Regions from separate parts of the Paeniglutamicibacter sp. NPDC012692 genome, predicted to be linked through region 3. Evidence: predicted binding sites of a transcription regulator. Region 3 holds the regulator's gene; each other region holds the start of a gene.
What was found. Region 3 encodes LexA, which represses DNA repair genes until DNA is damaged. Its sites were predicted from a motif close to TCGAACANNTGTTCGA; they were not measured.
Positions count from the first base shown of each region.

Region 1: xsc (sulfoacetaldehyde acetyltransferase) is a predicted target of LexA. The motif match lies at 5,955-5,970, and genes of this name have one in related genera.
Region 2: ruvA (Holliday junction branch migration protein RuvA) is a predicted target of LexA. The motif match lies at 3,743-3,758, and genes of this name have one in related genera.

Region 1 is NZ_JBIBDE010000003.1:335,169-345,618, reverse strand. Features, by position in the region: gene ACFY5D_RS13560 (MFS transporter) at 1-1,042, shown strand, start outside; gene ACFY5D_RS13555 (M20 family metallopeptidase) at 1,039-2,253, shown strand; gene ACFY5D_RS13550 (NAD(P)/FAD-dependent oxidoreductase) at 2,607-3,947, opposite strand; gene xsc (sulfoacetaldehyde acetyltransferase) at 4,103-5,908, opposite strand; gene ACFY5D_RS13540 (IclR family transcriptional regulator) at 6,101-6,940, shown strand; gene ACFY5D_RS13535 (AAA family ATPase) at 6,945-7,922, shown strand; gene ACFY5D_RS13530 (cobalt chelatase) at 7,927-9,654, shown strand; gene ACFY5D_RS13525 (hypothetical protein) at 9,705-10,097, opposite strand; gene ACFY5D_RS13520 (APC family permease) at 10,379-10,450, opposite strand, start outside.
Region 2 is NZ_JBIBDE010000001.1:586,558-597,007, reverse strand. Features, by position in the region: gene ACFY5D_RS02625 (M3 family metallopeptidase) at 1-124, opposite strand, end outside; gene ACFY5D_RS02620 (CapA family protein) at 204-1,496, shown strand; gene pdxT (pyridoxal 5'-phosphate synthase glutaminase subunit PdxT) at 1,621-2,289, shown strand; gene ACFY5D_RS02610 (YebC/PmpR family DNA-binding transcriptional regulator) at 2,292-3,047, shown strand; gene ruvC (crossover junction endodeoxyribonuclease RuvC) at 3,054-3,659, shown strand; gene ruvA (Holliday junction branch migration protein RuvA) at 3,810-4,427, shown strand; gene ruvB (Holliday junction branch migration DNA helicase RuvB) at 4,437-5,495, shown strand; gene yajC (preprotein translocase subunit YajC) at 5,672-6,139, shown strand; gene secD (protein translocase subunit SecD) at 6,339-8,069, shown strand; gene secF (protein translocase subunit SecF) at 8,062-9,042, shown strand; gene ACFY5D_RS02575 (RelA/SpoT family protein) at 9,244-10,450, shown strand, end outside.
Region 3 is NZ_JBIBDE010000006.1:250,218-260,667, reverse strand. Features, by position in the region: gene hisH (imidazole glycerol phosphate synthase subunit HisH) at 1-382, opposite strand, end outside; gene hisB (imidazoleglycerol-phosphate dehydratase HisB) at 383-1,003, opposite strand; gene ACFY5D_RS19015 (histidinol-phosphate transaminase) at 1,101-2,216, opposite strand; gene ACFY5D_RS19010 (LysM peptidoglycan-binding domain-containing protein) at 2,328-2,708, opposite strand; gene lexA (transcriptional repressor LexA) at 2,994-3,713, shown strand; gene ACFY5D_RS19000 (ATP-dependent DNA helicase) at 3,817-5,823, opposite strand; gene hflX (GTPase HflX) at 5,816-7,387, opposite strand; gene ACFY5D_RS18990 (class I SAM-dependent methyltransferase) at 7,837-8,454, shown strand; gene dapF (diaminopimelate epimerase) at 8,535-9,491, opposite strand; gene miaA (tRNA (adenosine(37)-N6)-dimethylallyltransferase MiaA) at 9,553-10,450, opposite strand, start outside.

The DNA.
Region 1 (10,450 bases), on a different contig from region 3:
CATGATGGGCATTTTAAGAGTCACCAGCCCGGGACATACCCGCACGGGAGTCAGCGTCATGATCGGCGTGCTGATGATCATGGTTGGCGCGGGCGGTCTGCTGGCCGGCATTGTCGGCGTCACCGACCCCACTCTGGGTTTCTGGGTAGCGGTCCCGTTTGCCGTAGCGGCACTGGTGTGCTCCTTCCTACTGCCCGATGCCGGGACACCCACGAGGGAGGGGCTCGCCGTCACACCGCTGCTGGCTTGTTCATTGGGGCTGATTGGCTTTGTGGTCGCACTTTCGATGGGCCCGGATTGGGGCTGGTGGGACGTACGGACCATCGGTTGCGGATTACTGGGGCTAGCGTTGCTGGCGGCCTGGGCCGTGCTTGACAGCCGGAACCCGGGTGTCGGAAAGAGGTTCATGGACCTGCGCATGCTCGCGAACCCGCGGATCCGCGCCGTATCGCTGGCCACGTTCTTCTTCGGCTTCGCGTCCATTAGCTACTTCGGCACGAACGGGATCTTCTTGCACGCGAACCCGGACAAGGCGGGTTACGGATTCGCTCTTAGTCCGTTCATGATTGCCATCGTCCTTGCCGTGGCATCGGTGTTCTCGCTGATCTCCTCGCTGTCGACCGCACCGCTACTGAGGATTTTCGGCGAACGTGCGACCCTGGTCTTCGCCGGCCTCCTGCTGGCAGGCGGCTTCGCGGTCATGGCCGTGGCACATGCTTCCTTTGTGGCGTACTGTGTCGGGTTTGCGATGTTCAACCTCAGCTTGGGGATGTACCAGGCGGCAACTCGATCGCTCTCGGTTGAGGGTGTGCCGCTGGAGGAGACCTCTACCGCGGCCGGCCTCAACGAGCTGGCGCTCTCAGTGGGCATTGCGGTTGGTGCGGCCGTGGTGAAAATGATTTCATCGACGTTCGCCGTCTCTGGTCGCATTAGCGAGGGTGGCCTCATCGCAATCTGGGGAGCATTGGCCGTTGCCGCACTGGTCGCAGCGGCAGCCTCCGCCAGCTATCCCAAGCGCAAGGCCTCCGGGGTCCTGGCATGAGCGCATCTGTCCCGCCAACCGATTTTCCCCGGACGCCGGAAGCGATCCCGGCCTTGGACTCCGAGATCGAGGGCAGAGTGGCAGCAGCCTTGGAGCACTGGCAATCCGATGTTCTTGGCCTGAGCCATGCGATACATGCCGATCCCGAGCCCAGCGGGGAAGAGTTTCGTGCCGCGGACCGGGTCTCCACGCTGCTGAAGAAGGCCGGCTTCACTTTCGATGCGGTCCAGCCCGACTTGCCGGCCTCTTTCAGTGCGCGGTTCGGGTCCGGGGAGCTGGTGGTGGCGCTCTGCGTCGAATACGATGCCCTGCCGTTCATTGGACACGCCTGTGGGCACAACGTGAACGCGGCCTCCGCCGTGGGTGCTGCCCTGGGTCTGGCGGCCGTGGCCGCGGAGCTTGGCATCACCGTCAAAGTGCTGGGCACGCCGGCCGAGGAGACCACCGGCGGCAAGGTGGACCTGATCAACGAAGGATTCTTCGCCGATGTTTCAATGGCGATGATGGCCCATGCCGGTTCCGAGGACGTGGTGGGTGGCAGCTCATTGGCCGTGTGCATGTGGGACGTGCTCTACGAGGGCCGTCCCTCGCACGCCGCAGCAGCACCGGAGGAGGGCATCAACGCACTGGATGCATTGGTTGTAGCGCAAACCGCCGTCGCCCTGGCGAGGCAGCAGCTTCCACCGGGGTCCATTGTGTCGCTGATTGTTACGGAGGGCGGAAGCGCGGTCAACGTCATCCCCGAACGTGCCCGGGCCAGCGTGGAAATGCGATCGCCCAGCATGGCCAGCTTGGGCATCATCGAGGGACGGATTCGGCATTGCCTGGAGGCCGGTGCACATGCCAGCGGCAGCTCCCTCACGATCACCCCCACAGGCCACCCCTTCGTGGAGCTGCGGCAGGACCCTTTCCTGTCCGAGGCCTACCGCAAGTCGATGGCCGCCCGGGGGCGGGACGTCCGTTTCAGCACGGAACCGGTGGCGTCCACCGACATGGGCAACGTCTCCCATTTGGTGCCAAGCATTCACCCCTTGCTGGGGTACGACGTGGGCGGCGCCGTCCATCACACGGCAGAGTTTGCCCGCCACGGGGTGTCGGTCTCCGCAAACAGGGCGGTGCTCGACGGCGCATTCGGCCTGGCCATGGCCGCCAGCGCGGCGGCAGCCGATCCCCGGCAACGAGAACGGCTGCTCAGCAACACCCACGGTTGATCCGGCCACCCTCCGGATCAAAACCGGGCGCCTGGACTAAACGCCGTTGGCGGTCTCGAGGTTTTCGTTGATGATAGCCGGCATTAAGCACACCGGTTTGGCGCTGAATGCCTCGCTCGGGGACACGGCCTCATGGGTCGCCACGGTCCACGTTTCCAGGGCAGGACCGCCGGCACACATACGCAGGCAGCAACCGGAAGCCCATGGGCACGATGCGCTCGCCGCCGAAGCCATCCGCCTAAAGCCCGGTGGGGGGGGGGGGGGGGGGGGGGGGGGGGGGGGGGGGGGGCGCGGCCCCCGCGCGCCCCCCCCCCCCCCCCCCCCCCCCCCCCGCCGTCGTTCCGGACGGCGATCTAGCGCAGCGGGTTGAAGTGCCGCATCACGGCCGGGACCGATTCCCCGGTGATCGACGCGGCAAGCATCTTGCCGGTCAGCGGGCCCAGCGCCACGCCCCACATGCCGTGCCCGCCGGCGACGTGCACGCGGGAGGATCGGGTGGCTCCGATCAGCGGCAGCCCGTCGGTGGTGCAGGGGCGGGATCCGACCCATTCCTCCTGGCGGTCCTCCCAGTTGATGCCCGTGAACAGCGGGGAGGCGGCGGCGACGATCGCCTCGATGCGCTTGGGCTCCAGCGGGTGGTCGGCATCGCGGAACTCCATGGTGCCGGCAACGCGGAACCTGTCGCCCAGCGGGGTGCAGGCCACGCGCTGTGCCGGGAAGTAGATCGGGTGGGTCGGCATGACCTCCGGAACCACGGTGAAGGAGTAGCCGCGACCGGCCTGGACCACGCGCTTGACGCCGAACTTCCGGGCGAGCTTGCCCAGCCAGGCGCCGGAGGCGATGACCACCGAGTCTGCGTGCTGGATCCTGCCCTGCGTATCCACCACCTCGACGCCGTGGTCGTGTTCGCGGATGTCGACCACGTCGAAGCCGGTGACGATGTCGGCGCCGCGCGCCAGCACGGAATCGGCGAGCGAATCCATGAACTTGGGCGGGTTGATGAAGCGCTGGTCGTGGATCTGCACGCCGGCCTTGACCCCGTCGCCGAGCGTCGGTTCCAGGGCGCGGATATCGTCGGCACCCAGCAGGTCGAACTCGACCTTGCCGCCGGAGGCCCGGATGCCCTCGAACTCGTGCAGCAGCGCGTCGCGGTCCTTGAGGTTCTTGAAGCCCGTGAGGAACGGTTCGGCGGGCTTCGTCTTCTCGCTCATGCCGGTGGACAGTGCCACCGAGCCGGCTCCCGCATCCGCGCCCCATGCGTTGGCCTCCGCCGAGCTGCGGGCGACCGTAGTGGTCGTGCTGCCCTCGGCGAGTTCGTCGAAGGCGTCAAGGCCCGTGGCGCCGATCTCGCTGAAGACGGCCATGGCCTCGCGCCACTTCCCGGGCGTGCAGTGCCGGGCGAACCCGAGCAGGAAGCGGATCAGTGAGGGCTTGGCCGAGAGCGGGATGTAGAGCGGCGAGGCCGGATCGAACATCGTCTTGAGCCCGTAGGTCAACACCGACGGCTCGCTCAGCGGAAGCGTGAGGGCCGGGGTGAGCCAGCCGGCGTTGCCCCAGGAGGAACCGGCGGCCACGCCCTCGCGGTCCACGACCGTGACCTTGACGCCGTGTTCCTGGAGGTACCAGGCGGTGGAAAGCCCCACCATGCCGGCACCGATGACGACCACGTGCTCCGGGGTCTGCGTATTGACCATTTCTCGCTCCAATCCGAATTGTTGGTGACGGCGAATCGCGCACGTCCTGGTGCGCGGTCCGCCGGAAAATCTTGGGGGTGGCCGCAACGGGGCCGGCCCGGTCCCACTAAGCCAGGCCGGCCCCGTCACGAGTCTTGAAGGAAGGCTGCGCCGGTTTAGACGTAGTCCTTGTACTTGTCCAGGTGGCGGACCGGGGTGGAGAGCGCGTCGCGGCGGAACGGGTCGCCCAGTTCTCGGGTGCACATGATCTCGATGACGGTGGTCTTTCCGTCGATCATCTGGTTGTTCAGCGCCTCCTTGAGGGCGGCGCCGACGTTCTCCAGCTTGTCCACGACGATGCCCTCGGCACCCATGCTGCGGGCCATCTCGGCGAAGGATTCGCCGTTGTCCAGCTCGCCGGCGATGAAGCGGCGGTTGTAGAACTCGACCTGGTTCTTCTTCTCGGCACCCCACTGGCGGTTGCGGAAGACGACCGCGGTGACCGGGATGTCGTGGCGGACGGCCGTGAGGACCTCGCCCATGCTCATGGCCCAGGCGCCGTCGCCGGCGTAGGCGATGGCCGGGCGGTGCGGGGCCGCGGCCTTGGCGCCGATCATGGTCGGCAGCGCGTAGCCGCAGTTGCCGAACGACATCGGGGCGAAGAAGCTGCGCGGCTTCTCGAAGCGCAGGTAGCTGTGGGCCACCGAGTTGATGTTTCCGATGTCGGTGGAGATCATGACGTCTTCCGGCATCGCCTTTTCCAGCTCGCGCAGCACCTGGCGCGGGTGCAGCCAGTTGCCTTCCTCGCCCTCGGCCTCGGCGATCACGTCCAGCGAGTATTCGTCCTGCTCGTGGGTCCACTCGGAGAGCTCCTGCTCCCAGGCTTCCTTTTCGGCCTTGATGTTTGCTGCGCGTTCGGCCTTGGTCGCATCCGATGCCAGTTCGATGCCCTCGAGGCGCTTGGAGAGTTCGATGGCAACGGCCTTGGCGTCGCCGGTGATGCCCACGGAGATCTTCTTAACCAGGCCGAGCTTGGTGTGGTCCGCATCGATCTGGATGATCTTGGCTTCGGTGGGCCAGTAGGCCTGGCCGTACTGCGGCAGGGTGCCGAACGGGCCGAGGCGGGTGCCGAGGGCGACCACGACGTCGGCCTCCGAGATCAGCTTCATGCCGGCCTTGGATCCCTGGTAGCCCAGCGGACCCGCCCAAAGCGGGTGGCTGGCCGGGAAGGAGTCGTTGTGCTGGTAGCTGTTGACAACCGGTGCGCCGAGGCGCTCGGCCAGGGCCTTGCACTCCTCCACGCCGTCTGCCATGACCACGCCGCCGCCGGAAACGATGACCGGGTTCTTGGCGGTCTTCAGCAGTTCGATGGCCTCGTCGAGGGACTTGGTGCCGCCGGCACCGCGGTCAACGCGGCGCGGGGCCGGGATCTCGGTGATGGATTCGCCGTAGAAGTAGTCGCGCGGGATGTTCAGCTGGGTCGGGCCGTTTTCGCTCATGGCGCGGTCGAAGCAGCGTGCGGTGAATTCGGCCATGCGGTTCGGGTGGGTCACGTGGCCCTGGTACTTGGTGAACTCCTGGAACATCGGGAGCTGGTTGGCTTCCTGGAAGCCGCCCAGGCCGATGGTGTTGGTTCCCGCCTCCGGGGTGATGATGACGACCGGGCTGTGTGCCCAGTAGGCGGCGGCGATGCCGGTGACGCAGTTGGAGATGCCGGGGCCGTTCTGGCCGATGACCACGCCGTGGCGGCCGGAGGCACGTGCATAGCCGTCGGCCATGTGTGCCGCGCCCTGCTCGTGGACCACCGGGACCAGGCGGATGCCGGCCGGGGCGAAGATGTCCATGGCGTCCATGAACGCGGAGCCCATGATGCCGAAGATGTCGGTGACGTCGTTGGACACCAGGGTCTCAACGAAGGCCTCCGACGACGTCATCTTCTGGGCGCCCTTGGTTACTTCGCGGGAAGCGGCCTTTTCTGTCATTACAACTCTCCTTCACGATATCGAGACACTCCAACCATGCAATGTCTCAAAAAATGGTTCGTTTTGTTCCCAAAAGCGGGATTGATGACAAAACTATGCGACCCAAATCACATCCGTCAACCCCCTGTTCCATTTATTCTTCTCACTGATACGATTTAATGAAACTTCGCACATCGGCAGATCGGACCAATCATGGAAAACCTCACGGAACCGGAACTCGGACCCGCGGGTGCCGTTGAAGGGGAAACCCCGGCCCTGCGGCTGTTCGCATTGCTCGAGCTGATCACCACCCGCGACCAGCTCTTTACGTTGCAGTCGCTGGTGGACCAGACTGGCCTGCCCAAGCCGACCCTGCACCGCATGCTGCAGCAGCTGGAGGGCGCCAACCTGCTGACCCGGCAGAGCGACGGCCGGCACTATGGAACGGGCTCGCGCATGCGGCGCATGGCCGAGGACGTGCTGCTGAACGACACCCGCTACGGAACCCGCCACGCGATCCTGCGCCGGCTGGTCGACGAGATCGGCGAAAGCTGCAACATCACGGCTCTGTCCGGCAACGAGGTCATCTATCTTGACCGTGTGGAAACCGATGAGCCGATTCGCGTCCACCTGGGCCCGGGTTCGCGCGTGCCGGTGCACTGCTCGGCCAGCGGCAAGATGATCCTGTCCCAGTTCGGCCCCACGCAGCGCGAACGCGTGCTGGCCACCGGGGAATTGCAGCGCTTCACCGCCCACACGCTCACCGACACCGCCGAGATCGAGGCCGAACTCGGCCAGATCCGCCTGCACGGCTACGCGCTGGACCGCCAGGAATTCCTGGACGGTCTGGTCTGCCTGGCCGTCCTGGTCCCGAATTCCTCGGGGCGCTCGAACCTTTGCGTGGCGGTGCAGGCGCCGATGATGCGCAAGAGCACCGACGACCTGATCAAGCTGCTGCCGGCCCTGCGGCTGGCCGCGGAAAGCATCGCCCGCCTCGAGGACCACGCGGACCTGGGTTCCCCGGAATCCGAACCCATCGCGGTCGGGTGGTGAGGAAATGAACGAGCTGCAGGCGCCCGGCCAGATCCTCGTTTCGGTGCGCGAGGTCTTCGGGATCGACAGCGACCTGCGCGTCGCCAAGTTCATCGAACGCACCGAGCACGTCCCGACCATCGATCCCGCCTACCGCTTCAACCGCGACACCACCCTGGCCATCCTGGCCGGCTTCACGCACAACAGCCGTGTCATGGTCCAGGGGTTGCACGGCACCGGGAAATCCACCCACATCGAACAGGTCGCGGCACGGCTGAACTGGCCCGCGATGCGCGTGAACCTGGACGGGCACATCAGCCGGCTGGACCTGGTCGGCAAGGACACCGTGGTCGTCCGGGACGGCCAACCCGAAACCCGGTTCCAGGAGGGCGTGGTGCCCTGGGCGATGGTCCAGCCCATGGCCCTGATCTTCGACGAGTACGACGCCGGGCGCCCCGACGTGATGTTCGTGATCCAGCGCCTGCTCGAGCGCGAGGGCAGCTTCACGCTGACCGATCAGAACCGGGTCATCCACCCGCACCCCCATTTCAGGCTCTTCGCCACCTCCAACACCGTGGGCCTGGGCAACCTCAACGGCATGTACCACGGGGTGCAGCGGCTGAACCATGCCCAGCTGGACCGCTGGAACATCGTCGCGTCGCTGAACTACCTGCCACTCGAGGACGAGGCGCAGATCGTCGCCGCCCGCGTCCCGGCGCTTGCCGATGCCAAGGGCATGGAGCTGATCCGTTCCATGGTGCAGGTCGCCACGCTGACCCGCGACGGCTTTGCCGCCGGCGACATCTCCACCCTCATGTCCCCGCGCACGGTGATCACCTGGGCGGAGAACATCTCGATCTTCCGCGACCCGGGCCTGGCTTTCCGGCTTTCCTTCGTCAACAAGTGCGACGAGGCCGAACGCTTCACCATTTCCGAGTACTACCAGCGGTGCTTCGCCTCCGAGCTCGACGAGTCGTACGCACTCGTCCCGGCCGGGGTCTAGACACATGGGTGCCGCGGGCGCGAAGCTTGCCTCCGAGCGCCGGACCCAGGAAATCCGGCAGCTGTGTGCGGCCAGCCTGCGCGCCCTGGGCCGGGATCCCCGGCTGGACCTGCTCGGCCGGCACGTCTACCGCGGGGCAAACATCCTGGCACTGAACGCGCCGCACCTCTACCCGCCGACGGAGACCTCGTCCTTTGAATCGTTCAGGGGCGCCAGCGACGGCATGGCCCTGCGCGTACTGCACTCGGACGCGGCAATGCACCGCGCCGCCATGCCCGATACCCCCGGCGCCAGGTTGGTGTTCGAGGTCCTCGAGCAGTTCCGCTGCGAATCCCTCGCCGACCTTCCCGGTGTGCTCGCCAACCTTCGCCTGCGCCACGAAACCTGGTCCAAGGAATACCTGGCCTCCGGCCTCACCGAAACCGCGCTCGGCATGCTCATCTACACGATCATCCAGGTCACCCGCTCACGGATCACCGGCGAACCCGTCGTCGAGGAATCCGAGGACATGATCGAATCCACCCGGGCCAATCTCGCCGGTTCGCTGGGTCACCTGCTTCCGCCCCTACGCCGACACCGGGACAACCAGCGGGCCTTCGCCGCCGCCGCGTTGGAGGTTGCCGAATTGGTGGCCCAGAACGTCGAGGCACTGGAATCCCGGCAGAAACCTAAGCCCAAGGCGAAAGACGCGAAGGCCAAGGAATCGGCGTTCGACCTGCTGTTGGACGTCGAGAACGAGGCATCCGAAATCGGCACCGCGGCATCCGGCACCAGCGCCGCGCTCTCAGGAGCCGCTCAGGGCTACACCGTTTTCACCCGGGCCTACGACAAGGAACTCCAGACAGCCTCTCTGGTGCGCAAGGAATTGCTGCAGGGATACCGTGAACGCGTCTCCGAACGCGTGCACACCGAAGCCGTCAACGTGCAGCTACTGGCCAAGCGCCTGCAGGCGCTGCTCTGCGTGCCGGAGGAATCCGGCTTCGACTCGGGCGCGGAGGAGGGAATGCTGGACGGCTCCCGGCTGACCCAATTGGTGGCCTCCCCCGTCGAACGCCGGCTCTTCAAGACCCGCCGACTCGAACCCAGGGCCGCCGCAACGCTTTCATTCCTGGTGGACTGCTCGGGCTCCATGAAGCAACACGCCGAGGGGCTCGCCGCCTTCCTCGACGTCTTGGTGCGCTCACTCGAGCGCATCGAGGTCCCCTGCGAGGTTCTGGGATACACCACCTGGGCGTGGAACGGCGGGCGGGCGCTGAAGGACTGGCGACGCTCCGGCGCACCGGAAAACCCCGGCCGCCTCAACGAGCTGAACCACCTGGTCTTCAAGGACGCCGAAACCTCATGGCGCACCGGCCGCGACGGCCTGGCCGCCATGCTGAAACAAACCCTTTACCGGGAGGGTGTCGACGGCGAGGCCGTCCGCTGGGCCGCATCCCGGTTGGCCGGTCGCGAGGAGGAACGCAAGATCCTCATCGTCATCTCCGACGGCAGCCCCGCCGACGGGGCCACGGCCAACGCAAACGACGAACACTACCTGCAGCACGACCTCACCCAGGTGGTGCGGGGCATCGAGGCATCCGGGGAAATCGGTATCGCCGGCCTGGGGCTGGGCCTGGACATGAGCCCGTACTTCAGGCGCAACCTGATCCTCGACAAGGAACGTCTGGGCGGCTCGGAATCCGTCCGCGACTTGCTGGCGCTGCTGGAACGATCACTGCGCTTGGCTCGCTGAGCCGACCACTGCCGATCCGGGCCGGATTCCGGCCACGGACCCCTGACCGGTCAGGCGTCGCGAGTGGATGGTTTCGCCGCAGGTCGCTGCCCGGCGCCAAGCACCGCAATCGACAGCCCGAGCAGGCCCGCGGTGGACAGGAGCCACAGTCCCATCCCGCCGATGTCGCCGGCGGCCCCCTCGATACTGCCCATGTCGAGCAACATGGCACTGGCAATGACGGAAAGCACCGCAAGGACCATCATTCCGGGGAACAGGAACCGCCTGGCACCGGCGGCACGGCTACGCCCCCGATTTCGTTCCGTCCTGCCCTGTGCGGCGGGCACGGCCAGCGCAAGCACCAGGGCCGCCACGTGGCCCGGCACGTACAGGCCGTCAACACGTGGAAGCAGCACACCACAAGCAAGGGCCAGGAACGCAATTACCGCCGGAACTGCCCCCATCGTGGAACCCCTTTCACCCGTGCCCGAACATTCGGCGCCCACCCCCGCCGTTGTTCGGGACCCGAGCCGAAGCCATGGCACCCGTAGCGCGTGGTGGTGAGAGCCTAACAGCGCCTCCCGCCGAAAAACCCCAAGCCGCCCGGGGTCTGTCGACTTCCCGCAGCGCCCCTGCGGTGCACCGCGCAAGCATCCGGCCGCCCCAACGCAAAAACGCGTGGTGTGCCGGGGCGGCGACACCTGTCGCTGTCCCGGCACACCACACCGCAGGTTTGGCTGGTGGCCTATACCGTTGCCCGGCGGCTCGCGGACTTGAGCTCGCTGCCCTCGGGGCGCGGGGCTCCCAGCACCAGGAT
Region 2 (10,450 bases), on a different contig from region 3:
GAAGCTCTTCCAGATGACGCGCCACGCCGGTCTCTGCTGCCTCCAGGTAGTGCGCTGCGGTGATGGCGGGGAAATCGGGGAATTCGAACGGCAAGGTGCTTCGCTCAAGCAACGGATTCTGCATGTCCTTAAGCCTGTCACATGCCCGGCGCGCTGTCCGTTTCCCGCGCCGCCGGGTGCTCATCGAGGTTAGGCTCGTACCCATGCATGAACGACCAGCCGATTCCGTGCGTGCCGGAAGAATCCTTGCCGCGCTTCCGGCCCTGGCGCTGTCACTTGCCCTGGGAGCATGCTCGGTTGCGCCCGCGCAGCCCTCGCAGGTCGCCACCCCGACCTCCGCAGCACAGACTCCTGCCGCGCCGACAACCACGCCGGTGACCGACGCTGCGGGGCCAAGCGCCGCGTCAACAACGGGCACCCAAGTGCAGGAATCCGACGCGCCGGATCCACCCGCAAAAACGTCGGCCGACGCCTCGTGCCCCGGGGAGGAATGCATCGAGGTCGCCGTCGCCGGCGACATCCTCCTGCACCCGGCGCTGTGGGAACAGGCGACAAGGGACGGCAAGGGGAAGCTGGACTTCGAGCCGCTGCTCGGCGGCATCGCGCCGTTCCTCGCCGAGGCCGACCTGTCGCTGTGCAATCTCGAGACCCCGCTGGCCCCCAAGGGCGGCCCGTACCAGGGCTACCCGATGTTCACGGTGCCGCAGGAAATCGTCCCGGCGCTCAAGGCCGTGGGTTACGACGGCTGCACCACCGCGAGCAACCACTCGATGGACGGGGGAGTCCAGGGCGTCATCCGCACCCTGGACGCGCTGAAGGACGCGGGCATGGTTTCCACCGGCTCCTACCGGAGCGCCGGCGACGCCGGGAAGCCGCTTCTCACGCAGGTGGGCGGCGCCAAGGTCGCGGTCATCGCCGGCACCTATTCGCTCAACGGCATCGCCGAGGACGCTCCGTGGCGCGTCGACGGCATAGACAAGGCCTCGCTGGTTGCCCGGGCCAAGGCCGCACGCGCCGCCGGGGCGGACATCGTCCTGGCGGCAATCCACGACGGCACCGAATACACCGACAGGCCCACGGCCGGGCAGAAGGAGCTGTACCGGGCCCTGGCCGACAGCGGCGAATTCGACTTCGTCTACTCGCACCACACCCACTCGGTGCTGCCGATCGAAAAACGCGGCGACACCTGGATCGTCTACGGTTTGGGCAATTCCGTGGCGAAGCACGCCACCAAGACCGTGCTGAACCGCGAAGGCATCACCGTCAACATGCAATTCGTGCGAACCGCCGCCGGCTGGGAACCGGGGAAGCTGCGCTGGGCCCCCCACGTGATGGCCGAGGCCCCCGACCGCTGGTGCGCCCTGCCCGCGCCGGCCGGGAGCCAATGCACGGACAAGCCCGGCGACGCCGCGTCGCTGAAACGCACCACGTCAACCGTCCACGCCTTCGGCGCGGACACGGACGGCGCGGGACCATGGGAGCCGGCGGCCCCGTGACGCAGGCGATGCCCGACGCGCCGTGTCATCAAGATGGCATGAAGGCCGGTCCGGGTTTAAGCTTGGCTGTCCGCTTGCCCAAGCCGCAGGCGGAGCATACAAGGACAACCAGAAAGCGACACACGTGTCACGAATAGGAGTGCTCGCCCTGCAGGGCGATGTGCGTGAACATCTCCACACGCTGGGCGCCCTGGGCGCAGAGGCCGTCCCGGTGAAAACACCGCAGGAACTGGCGCAGGTCGAGGGCCTGATCATCCCGGGCGGCGAATCCACCGTCATCGACAAGCTCTCGCGCATGTACGGCGTGGCCGATGCCCTCAAGGCACGCATCGCCGACGGCTTCCCGGTCTACGGATCCTGCGCCGGGATGATCATGCTGGCCAACACGATCGCCGACCCCACCAAAAACCTCAAGGGGGAGCCGCAGCAGAGCTTCGGCGGCATCGACATGGTGGTGCGTCGCAACGCGTTCGGTCGCCAGGTCGACTCCTTCGAGGTCGATATGCAGGTCCGCGGCCTGGAGTCGCTCTCCAGCCAGGACCCCGACGAGCCGACCAAGCCCGTGCGCGCGGTGTTCATCCGCGCCCCGTGGGTCGAGAGCATCGGCCCGTCCGTCGAGGCGTTGGCCACTATTCCGGCAGCGAACACGCCGATGAACGCCGATGGTGTTCAGGTGGATAGAATTGTTGCAGTACGTTCGGGAAACCTGCTGGCGACGTCCTTCCACCCCGAGGTGACGGGCGAACGCCGCATTCACGAATTATTTATCCACATGATCAGAGGAGAAGCGTAAGCATGTCCGGCCACTCCAAATGGGCAACCACCAAACACAAGAAGGCTGCAATTGACGCCAAGCGCGCCAAGTCCTTCGCCAAGCTGATCAAGAACATCGAGGTCGCGGCACGAGCCGGCGGCGCCGATATGGCTGGCAACCCGGCACTGGAACTTGCTGTTTCCAAGGCCAAGAAGACCTCGGTTCCCAACGAAAACATCGACCGCGCCGTCAAGCGCGGCGCCGGCTTGACCGGTGAAGTCATCGACTACACCGAGATCATCTACGAAGCACGCGGCCCGCAGGGTTCGGCCCTGCTGATCGAGTGCTTGACCGACAACAAGAACCGCGCGGCCTCCGAGGTTCGCTTGGGCATCACCCGCAACGGCGGTTCCGTGGCGGATCCGGGTTCGGTTGCGTACCTCTTCGCCCGCAAGGGCGTCGTCGGCCTGCCGAAGAACGGCCTGACCGAGGACGACGTGCTCATGGCAGTCCTCGACGCCGGCGCCGACGAGGTCAAGGAAGTCGGTGACTCGTTCGAGATCCACAGCGAGCCGACCGACCTGCGCGCCGTCGTTGCAGCCCTCGAGGAGGCCGGCATCGAGTACGAGAGCGACGAAGTCGAATTCGTTCCCTCGATGCAGGTCGATCTTGATGCCGCGGCCGCTGCCAAGTTCCTGAAGCTTGCCGAGGCGCTGGAGGAGCTCGACGACGTGCAGAACGTCTACTCGAACGCCAACATCAGCGCCGAGGTCATGGCAGAACTCGAAGAGGCCTAGGCCCCTTTGGCCCTGCGTGTGGTTGGCGTCGACCCCGGACTGACCCGTTGCGGTCTGGCCGTGGTCGACGTCGAACCCAACAGGCGAGCCACGCTCATCGATGTCAAGGTCATCGGCACGGAGGCGGGGACGCCACTTGACCAGCGGTTGCTGGTCATCGCCGACGGTATCGATGCGTGGCTTGACCAGCACAAGCCCGATGTCGTGGCACTTGAGCGGGTTTTCAGCCAGCTCAACGTCAGCACCGTGATGGGCACGGCACAGGCCTCGGGCATCGTCATCGTTGCGGCGGCCCGCCGTGAGATCCCCGTGGCGTTGCACACCCCCACCGAGGTCAAGGCCGCGGTGACGGGATCGGGTACGTCCAACAAGCAGGCGGTCGGCAAGATGGTTGCCAAGATCCTGCGCCTGGACGAGCCTCCGTCGCCGGCCGATGCCGCCGACGCCGCGGCCCTTGCCATCACGCATGGTTGGCGCGGTGCGGCATTCGGCTCCGCCGGCGCTGCTGCATCGGCATCCTCCCCGCGCGGCGGAACCTCCTCGGGACTGACACCCGCCCAGCGAGCCTGGATTGCCGCCGAGGCCAAGGCCCGGAGCACCAAGTCCCGCTAAACCGGATACGGGCCTCCTCGCCGATACGCGGGTTTGCCCGGCGATCAAATCCACGAACAAATCGCGCCCAGCCTGTAAGCTGTTCGTAGATATATTCGCATTGCTGGTTATTGGTTGCCGGCAAACCCCAAACCACCGGAGGTCGGCCAGATGATCAGTACGCTCAGGGGAGTGGCGCAGCAAGTCAACCTGAACAGCGCGGTCATCGAGGTCGGTGGCTTCGGCATGCTCATCCAGGCAACCCCGCAAACGCTGTCCGCCCTGTTTGTCGGTCGCGAGGCGTTCGTGCACACCTCCATGGTGGTCCGCGAGGATTCCATGACCCTCTTCGGCTTCGCCAGCGGCGACGAGCGAGAGGTTTTCGAGGTCCTCATCGGCGTTTCGGGCATCGGCCCGCGTACCGGACTTGCCATCCTGTCCGTACACACCCCGGAGGACGTCCGCATCGCGGCCAGCACCAAGGACACCAAGGCCTTCACCAAGGTCTCGGGCATCGGGCCCAAGGGCGCCGAACGCATCGTGCTGGAGCTTTCCGGAAAGCTCACCCCGACCGGCGCCGTGGCAACGGGCGGCGTGGCTGCGGCCCCGGCCTGGGAACCGCAGGTCATCGAGGCGCTCACCGGCCTCGGCTGGACCGAGAAGGACGCCAACAAGGCCCTCGAAGCGCTGGCCAAGTTCGATCCGGAAATCACCACCAACGGCAGCGTTCCCGAAATCCTGCGGGCCGTGCTGCGTTCCCTGGGCCGCGGCACGCGAGCCGGACTCTAGGAGTAGACAATGAGCGAATCCGGCATCCTCACCAACGCAGGTTCCGAACCCGAAGAGCGCGTACTCGAGGCGGCGCTTCGTCCCAAGAACCTCGACGACTTTGTGGGGCAGGCCCGGGTCCGCCAACAGCTCTCGCTGGTGCTTGAAGCCTCGAAGATCCGTGAACGCACGGCGGACCACGTGTTGCTCTCGGGCCCTCCAGGCCTGGGCAAGACGACGCTGTCCATGATCATCGCCGCCGAAATGAATGCGCCATTGCGCATCAGCTCGGGGCCTGCCATCCAGCATGCCGGCGACCTGGCCGCAATCCTGTCCTCGCTGACGGAGGGCGAAGTCCTCTTCCTGGACGAGATCCACCGGATGAGTCGCCCCGCCGAGGAAATGCTGTACATGGCCATGGAGGATTTCCGTGTCGACATCATCGTCGGCAAGGGCGCCGGCGCCACGGCCATCCCGCTCGAACTTCCCCCCTTCACGCTCGTGGGTGCCACCACGCGCGCCGGCCTGCTTCCGGGCCCGCTGCGCGACAGGTTCGGGTTCACCGGGCACCTGGAGTTCTACAGCGTCGAGGAACTCGAACTCGTGTTGCGCCGTTCGGCCATGATGCTCTCGCTCAAGGTCAACTCCGCGGCATTCAGCGAAATCGCCTCGCGTTCGCGTGGAACTCCCCGCATCGCCAACCGCCTGTTGCGCCGCGTGCGCGACTGGGCCCTGGTGAACAGGTTGGAAAACATCGATGCACGGGCCGCATCCGCCGCGCTGGACATGTATGAGGTCGATGCGCGCGGCCTTGACCGACTTGACCGTTCGGTGCTGCATGCCCTGTGCACCAAGTTCGGCGGGGGGCCGGTTGGCCTCTCGACCCTGGCAATCGCCGTCGGCGAGGAAACCGAAACCGTCGAGACGGTTGCCGAACCATACCTCGTGCGCGAGGGCCTGCTCGGTCGGACCCCGCGCGGACGCATTGCCACCGCGGCCGCTTGGGACCACCTCGGCCTGCGCATGCCGGCCGAGGCTGTATTCGCCGGGCGCGGGGCCTTCGAAAACGACGGGGACGACGGGGAATAAAGAAATTCCCTGATTGTTTACCGGGTGAATACCGAAAATTCAAAGGATATTTACAGGGCAAATGTTGGCCTTGGTCACAGTTTCTGCATTTTGGCACGATAGGATAAGTAGGCCCACCGGCTGCAATCATTCCGTGCGCAGACCGATGACTATGACTTAGAAACAGGTATTTACTCGTGACCGATTACGTTTTGGCCCAGGCCGCCGCTGGTGCGAAGGCCCCATTCGACCCCACCATGCTGATCATGCTTGCCGCATTCGGCCTGCTGATCTTCATGATGATGCGCGGCCGTAAGAAGGCTGCCAAGGCCCAGGAGGAGATTCGTTCGAACCTGGAACCCGGCGCCGAGGTCATGACCCAGTTCGGCCTTTTCGGCCGCATCGTGAGCATCGATACCGATGAGAACAAGATCGTCCTGGAAGTTTCCCCGGGCAACAACGTCACCGTTCACTCGCAGACCGTTGCCAAGGTGGTGGCCACCGAGGCCGCAGCTCCGGCCGTCGAGGTTCCGAACGACGCTTCTTCGCTGACCGCAGCCCCGGTGGAACCGACCGAGACTCCGGCGTCAGACGCCGCGGCTTCCGAGACCCCGGAGGAGACCCTGCGTCGCCTCAACAACGAGGACAACGGCCCGAAGGCCTAACGAGCCTCACCATCCCTTAGCAGTGAACGGTTTGAGGGACGTCCCAAGGTCCACGACCTTGGCCGACTGATCCCCGCCCACCGGCATTCACCAAGCGGCCCGGGGCACTGACAAGGGCCAAAAGCCCACAGTGCCCCGGGTTTTACGCGGAGTCTTCGCCCGCCATTTGATGCGGTCGCAACAATCAGAAAGCCTCACGATGTCAACTACTGGTCCGATCAAGCAGGCGCGTAAATCCCTGCTGTGGCTCGGCGTTATCTTCCTCATCTCGGCAGCCATTCTTGTAACTGGCGTGCTGAACGGGAAAACGACTTTTGCCCCGAAACTGGCCCTCGACCTCGAGGGCGGCACCCAGATGATCCTGGCACCACGTGTGCAAGGCGGCGCCGCCGCCACGCAGGAGCAGCTGGACCAGGCCGTGGAGATCATCCGCGACCGCGTCGATGGCTCGGGCGTTTCGGAAGCCGAAATCACGACCCAGTCTGGTCGCAACGTCGTAGTCTCCATGCCGGGCGTTCCCGACGCCCGCACCCGCCAGCTGATCCAGGCCTCGGCCAACATGGAGTTCCGCCCGGTCATCATTGCCGGCGCGTACACGGCCGTCCCCGAGGACCAGCGCACCCCGGCGGCGGATTTGCCGAAGCCGACAGAAGAGCCGAAGAACGCCTCGGACACCAATTGGATCACCCCGGAGCTGTTCACGCAGTTTGAGGCCTACGACTGCCCGGCAGAAGAGGGCAAGGGCGCGGACACCGTCCACGACCCGGCCAAGCCGATGATTTCCTGCGAGCCGGGCACCGGTGCCAAGTACATCCTCGGCCCCGTGGAGGTTCCCGGCGCGAACATCTCCGACGCATACTCGGAAATGGCCCGCGGCCAGCAGGGGGCAGTGACCGGCCAGTGGGCAGTCAACCTCGTCTTCAACGAGGAAGGCAAGAAGCAGTTCGCCGACGTCACCCAGCGACTTCGTCCGTTGCCGGGTTCGCAGAACCAGTTCGCCATCGTGCTCGACGGCACCGTGATTTCCGCACCGACCACCAACGCCGTGATCGCCGACGGCCGGGCACAGATCACCGGCAATTTCACCGAGGAAAGCGCCAAGGCGCTGGCCGACCAGTTGAAGTTCGGTGCTCTTCCGATTAGCTTCGAGATCCAGTCCGAACAGCAGATCTCCGCAACCCTCGGCGCGGACCAGCTCAAGAGCGGCCTGATTGCCGGCCTGATCGGCCTGCTCCTGGTCGGCATCTACTCGATCTTCCAGTACCGGATGCTCGGTTTCGTGACCATCGTGTCACTGCTGGTCTCCGGTGTCCTGACCTACCTGGCCCTGGTGCTGCTCGGCTGGTCCATGAACTACCGACTGTCGCTGGCAGGCGTCGCCGGTTTGATCGTGGCCATCGGCCTGATCGCCGACTCCTTCATCGTCTACTTCGAACGCATCCGCGATGAGCTGCGCGACGGACGCCCGCTGCCATCGGCCGTTGAAATGGGCTGGAAGCGCGCCAAGCGCACCATCCTCGCGGCCAAGGCAGTGAACATCCTCGCCGCCATCGTGCTCTACGTCGTGGCAGTCGGCAACGTCAAGGGCTTCGCCTTCACCCTGGGCCTGACGGCAATCATCGACATCATCGTCGTCTACCTGTTCACGCACCCGGTCCTGCAGCTGATCGCCAAGACCAAGTTCTTCGGCGAGGGACACCGTTTCTCCGGCCTGGACCCGTCGCTGCTCGGCGTCGTCCCGCTATACCAGGGCGCGGGCAAGATCCGCAGCTTCAGCATCGAGGCCGATGCGGCCCGCGGCAAGAAGAACGCCAGTGCGGCCAAGGAAGCGGAACGTCGCCAGACGATCGCCGAACGACGCCAGGCCGCCTCCCATGGCGTGGCCACCAAGCAGGACGACAGCGCTGATAAGGATTCATCAAATGGCTAATCTCGCAACATGGGGCAACGAGCTCTACACCGGCAAGCGGTCCTACCCGTTCGTCGGCAAGCACAAGCTCTGGTTCGCCATCGCCGGAGTCCTGGTGCTGCTCTCGATCCTGGTTCCGGTCGTCAAGGGCGGCTTCAACCTGGGCATCGATTTCCGCGGCGGCTCCGAATTCACCGTCTCCAGCGTGGAGCACGTGGACGTCGCCGTCGGTGAAAAGGCCGTGGTGGGCGTCGCTCCGGACCACCACCCGAGCGTGACCAACATTGCGCCGAACACCATGCGCGTCCAAACCGACAAGCTCACCACGGACCAGACCCTGCAGGTTGCCGAAGCACTGGCGTCGGCCTACGGGGTCACGAAGAACGAGGTCACCTCGACGTTCGTCGGCCCGACCTGGGGCGCGGACGTCTCGAAGCAGGCAATGATCGGCCTGGTCGTCTTCGTGGTCCTGGTGGCCCTGCTGATGGCGGCGTACTTCCGGACCTGGAAGATGTCGCTGGCGGCGATCATCGGCCTGCTCGCCGTGGTTGTCATCACCGCGGGCATCTACGGGCTCTCCGGCTTCGAGGTCACCCCGTCGGCGGTCATCGGCTTCCTGACGATCCTCAGCTACTCGCTGTACGACACCGTCGTGGTGTTCGACAAGATCCGCGAAAACACGGCGGGCTTCGCCGATCAGCACAGGCGCAACTTCGAGGAACTGGTGAACCTGGGCATCAACCAGACCCTGGTCCGCTCGATCAACACCTCCGTGGTTGCGGTCCTGCCGGTCGCCTCGATCCTCTTCATCGGTTCCTACCTGCTGGGAGCCGGCACGTTGAAGGACCTGTCGCTGGCGCTGTTCGTCGGCATCATCGTGGGCACCCTGGCCACGATCTTCATCCAGGCACCGCTGTACGCGTGGCTGCGCCACAAGGATGCGGACGTGGTTGCACACAACAAGAAGATCGAACTGGTTCGCCAAGACGCCTGATCAGCTTCGCCAAGACGGCGGGGTGGCGGATGTAATGTCCGCTACCCCGCCGTCTTGTATTAAGCCGAAGTGCTATAACCTTGCAGGAGACGTTGGTGAACCATTCCCGCCCGGTTTCCGGGCGGGGAAGATTGCCCCATCGCAGCGCGCGACCGCTGGTCAACCCCAGGATCGCATCATATCGAGAGGAGACACGCCCCAATGGTTGATAACCAGAGTGTCACGATGCCGGGAACCCCGGGACCGCCGCCGAAGCGTGGAACGATTTCCAGGCTGGTGCGGCTGGCCGGCAGGGGCGCCAGCGCCCAGCCGCCGACTCTCGAGCCGTTGCTGCGCACGGTGCGTGCCCAGAACCCGAAGGCCGACCTGGACCTGCTGATCCGCGCCTACGAGGTGGCCGAGCACCACCACGAGGGCCAGAAGCGCAAGAGCGGCGATCCCTACATCACCCACCCGGTGGCCGTGGCGACGATCCTCGCCGAAATGGGCATGACCGGGTCGATCCTTGCCGCCGCGCTGCTGCACGACACTGTCGAGGACACCGACTACTCCCTGGACGCGCTGACCCGGGAGTTCGGCGCGGAAATCGCCAAGCTCGTCGACGGGGTCACCAAGCTCGACAAGGTGAAGTTCGGCGAGGCCGCGCAGGCCGAGACCGTGCGCAAGATGGTCATCGCCATGTCCAAGGACATCCGCGTCCTGCTGATCAAGCTTGCCGACCGGCTGCACAACGCGCGCACCTGGCGCTACGTTTCCCCGGAGTCCAGCGCCAAGAAGGCGCGCGAGACGCTGGAGATCTTCGCCCCGCTGGCCCACCGCCTGGGCATGAACACCGTCAAGTGGGAACTCGAGGACCTCTCCTTTGCGGCCCTGCACCCGAAGGTGTACGAGGAGATCGTCCGCATGGTGGGGGAGCGCACCCCGGAACGCGAAAAGTACCTGAACACGGTGCGCAGCGCCATCGAGGAGGACCTGAACGAGGCGCGCCTGAAGGCGACGATCAGCGGCAGGCCCAAGCACTACTACTCGATCTACCAAAAGATGATCGTGCGCGGCAAGGACTTCGACGACATCCACGACCTGATGGGCGTGCGCGTGCTCGTCGACTCGGTGAAGGACTGCTACGCGGCGCTCGGGCTCATGCACGCCCGCTGGACCCCGCTGCCGGGCCGCTTCAAGGACTACATCGCGCTGCCCAAGTTCAACCTGTACCAGTCGCTGCACACCACGGTGATCGGCCCCGGCGGCAAGCCGGTCGAGATCCAGATCCGCACCCACGACATGCACCTGCGGGCCGAGTACGGCGTGGCGGCCCACTTCAAGTACAAGCACGGCTCCGACGGCGGTGAAGTCAAGGCCGGGGGCCAGGACATGGACTGGCTGCGCAGCCTCATGGACTGGCAGAACG
Region 3 (10,450 bases):
TGACGGTGTTCCAGCCCATGTGCGGGACGACCGGTGCCTTGAGCAGCTCCACGGTGCCCGGCCATTCGCCCATGCCCGGGGTGCGCACGCCGTGTTCGACGCCCTCTTCAAAGAAGATCTGGTGCCCGACGCAGATGCCCAGGACCGGGCGGCCGCCGGCGATGCGGCGTCCGATCCAGCGGATGGCTCCGACGTCGTTGAGCTGCTGCATGACGGCGGCGTAGGCGCCGACGCCCGGGACAAAGAGCCCGTCGCAGTTGAGGATGTCGTCGGGCTTGGCCGAGAGCGTTACCTCGGCACCGGCCGCCTCGAGTGCGCGCACGGCGGAGCGGACATTGCCGGAACCGTAGTCAAGAACCGTGACCTTCTTGCGATCTGCCATTTACAGCGCACCCTTGGTGGACGGGATGGCGTTGCCGATGCGGGCATCGGGCTCCACGGCCTCGCGCAGTGCGCGGGCGAAGGCCTTGAACTGGGCCTCGACGATGTGGTGCGGGTCCCGGCCGCCGATCACGGTCATGTGCAGGCAGATCTGGGCGTGCAGGGTGAGGGCCTCGAAGATGTGGCGGGTCAGCGAACCGGTGAAGTGGCCGCCGATGAGGTGGTACTCCTGGCCCGCGGGCTCGCCGGTGTGCACCAGGTAGGGGCGTCCGGAGATGTCGACAACGGCGTTTGCCAGTGCCTCGTCGAGCGGAACGGTGGCTTCGCCGAAGCGGCGGATGCCCGCCTTGTTGCCCAGCGCGGTGCGCAGGACCTCGCCGATGGTGATGGCAACGTCCTCAACGGTGTGGTGCACGTCGATGTGGGTGTCGCCGGTGGCACGCACCGTGAGGTCGATCAGCGAATGCTTGGAAAGCGCGGTCAGCATGTGGTCGTAGAACGGAACACTGGTGCTGATCTCTGAGCGGCCGGTGCCGTCCAAATCGAGTTCGACAAAAACGGAGGACTCGCTGGTGGTGCGTTCGAGGCGAGCGCGACGACCCGTGAGTTTTTCGGCAGACATGCACATTCCTTTTGATCAGGCGTTTAGACGAGGATGTGAAACACGGGACTGGGGACACCGATGTGTCCGGCGCAACCCCGCACCTATGAGTTTAGCGTTAGTGCCCGTGCGGACCCTGATTGAGCAGTTCTTCCAGGCGGACCAGGAATGCCGTGGTTTCGGCTTCGGTGCCGGCCGTGACACGCAGGTGGCCGGGGATGCCGACGTCGCGGATGATAACTCCGGCTTCGAGCAGGCCCTCCCAGATGTACCGGGGGTTTTCCAGGCCGCCGAAGAACACGAAGTTCGAGTCGGAGGACGCAGGGTTCAGGCCCATGCGGGTCAGCTCGTTGACGATCCGGTCGCGCTGGGACTTGATGTCCTCGACGTTGGCCAGCAATGCCTCGACGTGCTTGAGCGCGGCGTTGGCCGTTGCCTGGGTCACCGCGGAAAGGTGGTACGGCAGGCGGACCAGGCGGATCGCGTCGGTGACCTCCGGAGCTGCGGCGAGGTAACCGACCCTGGCACCGGCCAGGGCGAATGCCTTGGACATGGTGCGTGAGACGATCAAGCGCTCGCGGCCCGGCAACAGCGACAACGCGGACGGGGTTCCGTTGTGCGCGAATTCCGCATAAGCCTCATCCACGATGACGATGGCGTTGCTGGCAACGCCTGCCTCGTAGACGGCTTCGACCACATCCAGGCCCAGGGCCGTGCCCGTCGGGTTGTTTGGCGAGCAGAGGAAAACGATGTTGGGCGCCGAGGCCCGCACCTGCTCCGCGGCGTCGGCCGCGGTCAGGGCATAGCCCTCGGATCGAACACCGGCAATGTAGGTGGTGTCGGTTCCGCTGGCCAACAGCGGGTACATCGAATAGGTGGGAGGGAATCCCATGACCGTGCGACCCGGCCCGCCGAATGCCTGCAGGATTTGCTGCAACACTTCGTTGGATCCGTTTGCTGCCCAGATGTTCTCAGCGGTCAGGTCGTGGCCGAGGTAGGAGGCCAGGCGCTCGCGCAATTCGGTGAATTCACGGTCCGGGTAGCGGTTGAGTCCCAGCGCGGCTGCGGATACCTCTTCGACGATCGCGCGATGAACGGCCTCTGGCAACGGATGCGTGTTTTCGTTGACGTTCAGCTGGATTGGAACGTCGATTTGCGGTGCGCCGTAAGGTTCAAGACCTTGAAGATTCTCTCGCAGGGGCAATTTTGCCAGGCGATTTAGCCGTTCATTCACCCCATAAGTCTAGGGCGCGCGGTCCACGGCATCAGAATCAGCAATGTGGAACGGGGTAACAATCGGTTTTCAATGACGCGCGGGTCACACCCGCCGTCAGTAGCGCGGCAGTTACCGTGCCGTTGGAACGTAGATCTCGGTCCCCGGGAACAGGACGCTTCCCTCAAGGTTGTTGATTTCGGTGATCTGCCGCACCGCCTCGCGTGGGTCCAGCTGAGGCGCGAACTCGCGAGCGAGCCCCCAAAGCGTATCGCCCTCAATGACGGTGACGCTGACGGCGTCGACACCCAGCGGCACATCGGCCGAGGCCTTGGCCGGCGAAAGGAACAAACCCAGGAGCATGAGAACGCCCAGACTGGCCAGGAAGATCGGCATGGCGATCAATACGAATTTCCCCCGACGGGTCAGCCGCAGCGGCGCCTCCTGCGGGGCGTGGTAGGCGATGGGGTCTGGAACGAGGTGGAGCGGGGCCGAGAGAGCAGTGCTTGCCATGTCTTTGCCTTTCCTTTGAGTACGACGGGCCGGTGCGAGCGGGCCACGAATCGAACAAGCTTCTATTGTTCGAACACGTCTTTCGAATATGTGTTCGTAGTTCGTAAGTTATTTCTAGCACTTTTCAACGACACGTGTCCAGATCGGTTCGAACAAATCTTTGAAAGCGCCGCTTCCGTCCACTAACATGAGTGATGTGGAACGGTGAATTCACTTCATCACTCCGCACCGACAAATTGCGGAACGCGCGGGCCAACCGCCGACGATCGGGATGAGGCACAAAGAATGACGACCGAACAACGAACCCCTCGGCGTGACGCGAAGAGCCTGACCATTCGCCAGAAAAAGGTTCTCGAAACAATCCAGCGTTCGGTCAGTGCCAACGGCTACCCACCTTCCATGCGAGAGATTGGTGACGCGGTGGGCCTGGCCAGCCTCTCGAGCGTGACCCATCAGTTGAGCCAGCTCGAAAAGCTTGGCTACATCCGTCGTGACCCCCGCCGTCCGCGCGCCATGGAAATCCTGCTGCCCTTGCAGCTCAAGACCGACACGAAACTTGAAGTGGTGTCCGGCCAGGCCGAGCTCAAGGCCGCGAACGGCATGAACGTCTCGGAGCTGACGACCTCGTCCGACACGGCAATGGTCCCGCTGGTGGGACGAATCGCCGCAGGCAACCCGATTCTCGCCGATGAGGCCGTGGAGGACGTGTTTGCGCTGCCGCGCCAGCTCGTGGGCCACGGCGAGCTCTTCATGCTTAAGGTCAGCGGTGATTCCATGATCGACGCCGCTATTTGCGATGGCGACTGGGTTGTCGTACGGCGTCAGCAAACGGCAGTCAACGGCGACATCGTTGCGGCGTTGCTCGACGACGAAGCAACGGTGAAAACCTTCCGCCAGCGCGATGGCCACACCTGGCTGCTGCCCCAGAACTCCCGCTACGAACCGATCCTCGGTGATGCGGCAACGGTCATGGGCAAGGTCGTTTCGGTCATGCGCTCCATCTAGCGAAGCCACACGTATTTCAATGAGTCAGGGGCCGGTCGCAACGACCGGCCCCTGACTCATTTAATGTTTCAACTCTTGGACTCCCCGGGGAGCCGCACCGCATTTAGCCTTCGCTGAGGCGTTCGAGCGCAGCCAGCACCGTCGGCTTGTCGGGGGTCGCCCACAACGGCGGCAAGGAGGCCCGCAGGAAGCTTCCGTAGCGTTCCGTCGCCAGACGCGAATCCAGGACGGCCACGACGCCGCGGTCGTTGACAGAACGAATCAAGCGCCCTGCGCCCTGCGCCAGCCTGACAGCTGCATGACTCGCCGCCACTGCCATGAACCCGTTGCCACCGTGCTTGGCGACATCCCGGCTGCGCGCCGAGGAAAGCGGGTCGTCGGGCCGTGGGAACGGGATCTTGTCGATGATCACCAGGCGGCACGCATTGCCCGGCACGTCAACGCCCTGCCACAGGGTCATGGTGCCGAAGAGGCAAGTGTCCGGCTCGGCGGAGAACTGGTCGACCAAGGCCTTCATGCTCGATTCACCCTGGCACAGAATCGGCACGTCAAGCCTGGAACGCAGGATCTCTGCCGCCTCCTCCGCGGCGCGACGCGAAGTGAAGAGCGCCAAGGCCCCTCCCCCGGAAGCCTTGATGAGGTCTTCGATCTCGCCGATCATTTCCTGCGACATCTGGCGCCCGGGCTTGGGCAGGTGCTTGGCGACATACAGGATGCCCTGCTTGGGGTAGTCGAACGGGCTTCCCACATCGACGCCGTTCCAGGTGGGTGCGCCGTCGCCGACCAGTCCCAAGGCACCGGCGACCGGCTCAAAGGCCGCGCCGATGGCCAGGGTCGCGCTGGTCAGGATGACGGTGCGCCCGTCGAAAAGCCCTTCGCGCAACTTGCCGGCAACCGACAGGGGCGCGACATTCAGCGTGGGTTGGCTCGATTCGTCGGGCTGGACGTAGCCCTCCCCCGGGCTGAAGTGCCCCGGGCGCGAAGCCCAGATGACTTCCCGTTCCTCGGTCATTTCAAGCATCTTGGTGCACTGCTCGACCAGATACATGACCTGCGAACGTGCCATCTGCCGACCGCCGTCCGCGGGCGCGTTGGCCTCGGGCTTCGAATCGGAGAGCACCACGCGGGCGGCCTCCGCGATCTGGTTGATCGCGGCTTCCTGCTCCTCGTTGAGGCCGCGGGCCATCAAGCCCGTGGGGACGCCTTCGAGGCTGCGCTGCAGCGCCTTGGCACCCTGGTTCAGCGAGTCGACGCCCACCGCGCAATGTTTGCGGGCCGCCGACGCGGCGGTCTGCACCATGTTGACCGAGAGCGGGCGGGTCACCGAACTTGTCACCCGGTCCTGCAGCTCGTGGGCTTCGTCGATGATGACGGTGTCGAAGTCCGGCAGCACGGCCAGGCCTTCGAACGCCGACACCGCGAGCATTGCGTGGTTGGTGATGATCACATCGGCATCTGCCGCTCGGGCGCGGGCCATCTCGCTGAAGCATTCGGAGGCCATCGGGCACTTCTGGGATCCGAGGCAGTCCATCGCACTGACCGAGACCTGGCGCCACGCCTTGTCGCTGACGCCCGGGGTCAGGTCGTCACGATCGCCGGTTTCCGTGCGCTCGGCCCATTGGCGCAGCCGCACGACTTCCTGCCCGAGCGCGGAGGACGGGCCGTCCGAGTAGCCGCCGGCGGCCGGGGCATCGGATTCGATCGAGAACAGGGTTCCCTCGTCGTCGTCCGGGTAGCCGCCGCCGAGCTTGTACTGGCACACGTAGTTGGAGCGGCCCTTGACCAGGGCAACCTCCATCTCGCGGGGCAAATCGTTCTTCAGCGACTTCAAGAGCCGCGGAACGTCGCGTCCAACGATTTGGGCCTGGAGTGCCAGTGTCGCGGTCGAAATCACGACGGGCTTTTCCGAGTCCAGGGCGTGCGCGAGCGCGGGAACCAGGTAAGCCATCGACTTTCCCGTTCCCGTCCCGGCCTGCACCAAAAGGTGCTCGCCGGTTTCCATGGCGCGCACGACCTGCTTTGCCATCTCGTGCTGGCCCGGCCTGCTTTGCCCGCCCATCGCGGACACCGCAGCGTCCAACAGGGCGATGACTTCTGATTCCTCAGCCATGAATACTAAATTGCTCCACTTCCGCGGCCATGCCTTCGCGCACCTTGACCATCATGCGTGTCCCGTTTTCGGTGTGTTCGATGGAGAGGATTTCGGCCTCGGCACCGTGGAGCTTGTTGACCACGTCGCCTCGATCGTAGGGAATCATCAGTTCCATTTGGACGCCGGGACGCGGAATTGCGGCACTGACCTTCTGCAGCAGCTCTTCGATGCCGTCGCCGGTGCGGGCCGAGACAATCACGTGGTTCGGCTCGCGTTGGCGCAGGCGCTCCACCACGAAGGGATCGGCCACATCCGCCTTGTTCAACACGATGATTTCCGGGATGTTCCGGGCATCGACGTCGTTGAGCACGGTGCGGACCGCCTGGATTTGGCCTTCCGGGTCCGGGTGCGCGGCGTCGACCACGTGCAGGATCAGGTCGGAGTCCGCGATCTCCTCGAGCGTGGAACGGAACGCCTCCACCAGCTGGGTGGGAAGCGACTTGACGAAGCCCACGGTGTCGGTGAGCGTGTAGTTCAGTCCGTCGCTGGTTTCGGCCTGGCGCACCGTGGGGTCAAGGGTCGCGAAGAGCGCGTTTTCCACCAGGACGCCGGCCTGGGTGAGCCTGTTGAGCAGTGAGGACTTGCCCGCATTGGTGTAGCCGACAATGGCGACCGAGGGCACTTCGTTGCGCTTCCGGTTTGCCCGCTTGGCTTCCCGGGCCGGGAGCATTCCCTTGATTTCCTTGCGAAGCTTGGCCATGCGGTCGCGGATGCGCCGGCGGTCCAGTTCGATCTTGGTTTCACCCGGTCCGCGGGAGCCGATGCCGCCGCCTGCGGCACCCACTCGGCCGCCGGCCTGGCGCGACATGGAGTCGCCCCAGCCGCGCAGTCGCGGTAGGAGGTATTCGAGCTGCGCCAGTTCGACCTGGGCACGCCCCTCGTGGCTCTTGGCATGCTGGGCGAAAATGTCCAGGATCAGCGCGGTCCGGTCGATGACCTTGACCTTGACGACGTCTTCGAGCGCACGGCGCTGTGACGGGGAAAGCTCGGAGTCGATGATGACGGTGTCCGCGCCCGTGGCGGCCACGATCTCACGCAGTTCCATTGCCTTGCCCGAACCCAGGAAGGTTCCGGGGTCCGGCTTGGCGCGACGTTGCACGATGCCGTCCAGCACCTCGGAGCCGGCCGTCTCGGCCAGGGCGGCGAGTTCGCGCAGGGAGTTTTCGGCGTCCTGGGCGGTGCCTTCGTTCCAGATCCCGGCCAGCACCACGCGCTCGAGGCGCAGCTGTCGGTATTCGACCTCTGTGACGTCCTCGAGTTCGGTGGACAGCCCCGCGACGCGGCGGAGCGCCCGGCGTTCGGCAAGATCCTCCTGTGCGCCGTCGAAAGACGAATGTTCCCGGGTCAGGTTGCTCAGCGCCTGGGCGCGGCCCGAGAAGATTCCCTCGTGCTCGGGCGCCCCGAAATGCTTGCTCTTATCGGCGACCGAATGGTCGCTGGCAAGAATCCGTTCAATGGCGGCCTTGATCTGCGCCTCGTCCATGTCGTTGTCGTGTGGACCGGAATGCTGTGAGTTGGTCATGTTCCCCTTTGCGTGCTGTATTCCAGAATAGTGCCCTGCGCCGACAGATGCGCCGTATTCGTGTGCTTGATCATCATGAGAGTTCATGTGTTGTCCTTCGATGGATTCTTTCGAGGGGGTCCACCGCATGCTGGGTCAATGAAGTCCGTGGGTGCCATGATGCCGGAAAGCTTGATTCGGGGCGCTTTGATATGGTGCGGCATGGCTTGGGGAGACTTGGAACTATGACTTTTCGGCGCGTGGCAGATACCCAGATTCGTCGGCCGCGGAGGCCGTCTGGTGTGTTGAAAATGCGCAACATGCGTCTTACAGGAAAGTCATAGGGAAAACTCTATCACTGCATGGGTGCGGCTCGCATTAACGTAAATCACACCCCGAATGGGCCAATACCGGCCCGCAGGGCCGTGCACGGTTTGGGATTGCGACCCCCGGGCGGTTAACCTGCCAACATGAGCTCGGATCATTATTTCAGCGCGCAACCGTCAAAACCGGAAAAGCGACGCACCATCAGCGTCGAACTGGGCGGTGCAACCCGCAAGGTCGAAACGTCCGGCGGCATCTTCAGCCCGGACAGGATCGACAAGGGTACAGCCGTGCTCTTGGACTCGGTTCCGGAACCTTCAACGACCGGAAACCTGCTTGATATCGGCTGCGGCTGGGGACCGATCGCACTGAGCCTGGCGCTGGCTTCCCCGGAGGCCACGGTCTACGCGGTCGACGTCAACGAGCGCAGCATAGGCTTGACGCGCGACAACGCACGCTCGTTGGGGCTTGGCAATGTCAAGGCCTCGCTGCCCGAGGAGGTCGACGCGGCCACCACCTTCGACACCATCTGGTCGAATCCGCCCATCCGCATCGGCAAGGAAGCGCTCCACGAGCTGCTCCTGCTGTGGCTGCCGCGTCTGGCACCGGGCGGAACCGCATGGCTTGTCGTCCAGAAGAACCTCGGCGCCGACTCGCTGCAGAAGTGGATTGGAACCGTGATGCCCGAGTCTTGGGCGGTTGAACGCACCTCGACGGACAAGGCCTTCCGCACGATCCGAATCCACCGTCCGCAGGAAGCCTAACTTCACACGCACGTACCTGTGCGCAAAACATAGAGGGCGTTGGACACCGCGGTGTCCAACGCCCTCATGCGTGTCTGGTACTAATCCGCGGAAATGCTGCCGCGGGCGACGAGCACGGCCGCCCCGCTGAGGAACACGTGTTCGGCACCCCCGGCACCCGGGGCAAACCTGATTCCCAGCACCCCGCCGGGAACCGCGACTTCCCAGTTGGCAACGTTCTGGGCATGGGCCCAGTGCCGCGTTGCCACGGCCGCAGCGCAGGCACCCGTGCCGCACGAGAGCGTCTCGCCGACGCCGCGTTCGTGCACCCGCATCCGCAGGCTGCCGCGCCCGCCCTCGACAAGGGGTTCGGCTGGCAGCACGTACTCGACGTTGGTCCCGTGGGGCGGCAACGGGTCGACAGCGGGGATGGTGAAGAGCTCGAGGTCATCGAGCTCCGCCTGGCTTGCCACGGCGACGATGGTGTGGGGGTTTCCCATGCTCACGGAGACCGCTGCACGGGGAACCGGCAATCCCTCGGTCTGCACCACGGAATCCAGCCCGGACTTGCCGGCCGCCTCCGGGTAAATGAACTCCCAGGGCCCCATGTCCACCGAGTATCCGTCGGCAAGCCGGGTCACGATCTTGAGCCCGGCCCGGGTGCCGATGAACAGTTCGGCTCCCACCGGCAAGTCGACAAGTTTCTCGCTCACGAGGAAGTGGACGAAAACACGGACGCCGTTTCCGCACATTTCGGACATCGAGCCGTCGCCGTTGCGGTAATCCATGAACCAACGGGCCTCCGGCTGGGCCTCGAGGATCTCCCGACCCTCCGCCAGGTATTTGGAGGGCACCGCACGAATGAGTCCATCGCCGCCGATGCCGCGGTGGCGGTCGCAGATTGCCGCGACCTGTTCCGGGCTCAGGTCGTGTTTGTCGTCGGGGTCGGAGATGAGCACGAAATCGTTTCCGGTGCCGTGCCCCTTCGCGTAGCTCAGCGGCCCCGCGACGGACAGAAGTGACTCGTCTTGGGCTGACAGGGGTTCCGTGGTGCTCATGTTTTTAAGGATACGGGCAGCGCAACTTGCTTGGGTATTTTGCGACGCCGCCCGGCGGTCCTCAGGTCGCGCGAATCCGTTCGAGGACGTCAGCGACCAATGCGGCGCTGAGCGGGTCGAACCATTGCACGCGTTCATCGGCGTTGAACCAGGTGACTTGCCTGCGTGCGAACTGACGGGTGGCAATCACGGTCTTCTCGGCGGCCTCGGCCTGGTCCATGGTCCCGTCGAGCACGGCCAGGAACTGTGCGTAACCGATGGCCCGCGAGGCCGTCTTGCCCTCGCGCAGGCCCGCGGCGTCCAGACGGCGAACCTCGTCCAGCAGTCCCAGTTCCTGCATCTTCGCCACGCGCAGCTCCAGCCGCTGGTGCAATAGTGCACGATCCAAGTTCAGCCCGATCTGCACGGCCGGGGCGTGGTACTCGCGTTCCGGCATGAAGGAGCTGAACGGCTTTCCGCTGATTTCGTGGACCTCGAGGGCACGGATCATCCGGCGCTCATCGAGGTTGCGTGCGGCGGAGGCAGGATCCACCGCGGCAAGGCGCCGCGCCAGCGGCCCGGGGCCGTGCTCGCGGGCCTCGAGCTCAAGGCGTTGGCGCACTTCCGGGTCGGTGGGCGGGAAGTCGATTTCATCCAGCGCCGCACGCACGTAGAGGCCCGAACCTCCGACCAGGATGGGTACCGTTCCCCGGGATCGGATTTCGTCGAATGTCCGGCGCGCGTCGGCCTGGAATCGGGCAACGCTGGCCTCCTCCCGGACATCCATGATGTCCAGCAGGTGGTGAGGGATCCCGCCGCGTTCGGCAACGGACAGCTTCGCCGTGCCGATGTCCATTCCTCGGTAGAACTGCAGGGCGTCGGCGTTGACGATTTCCCCGCCAAGTTCCCGGGCAATGGCAATCGAGAGGTCCGATTTACCCGTCCCGGTTGGTCCAATCACGGCGATAACCGGGAGAGTC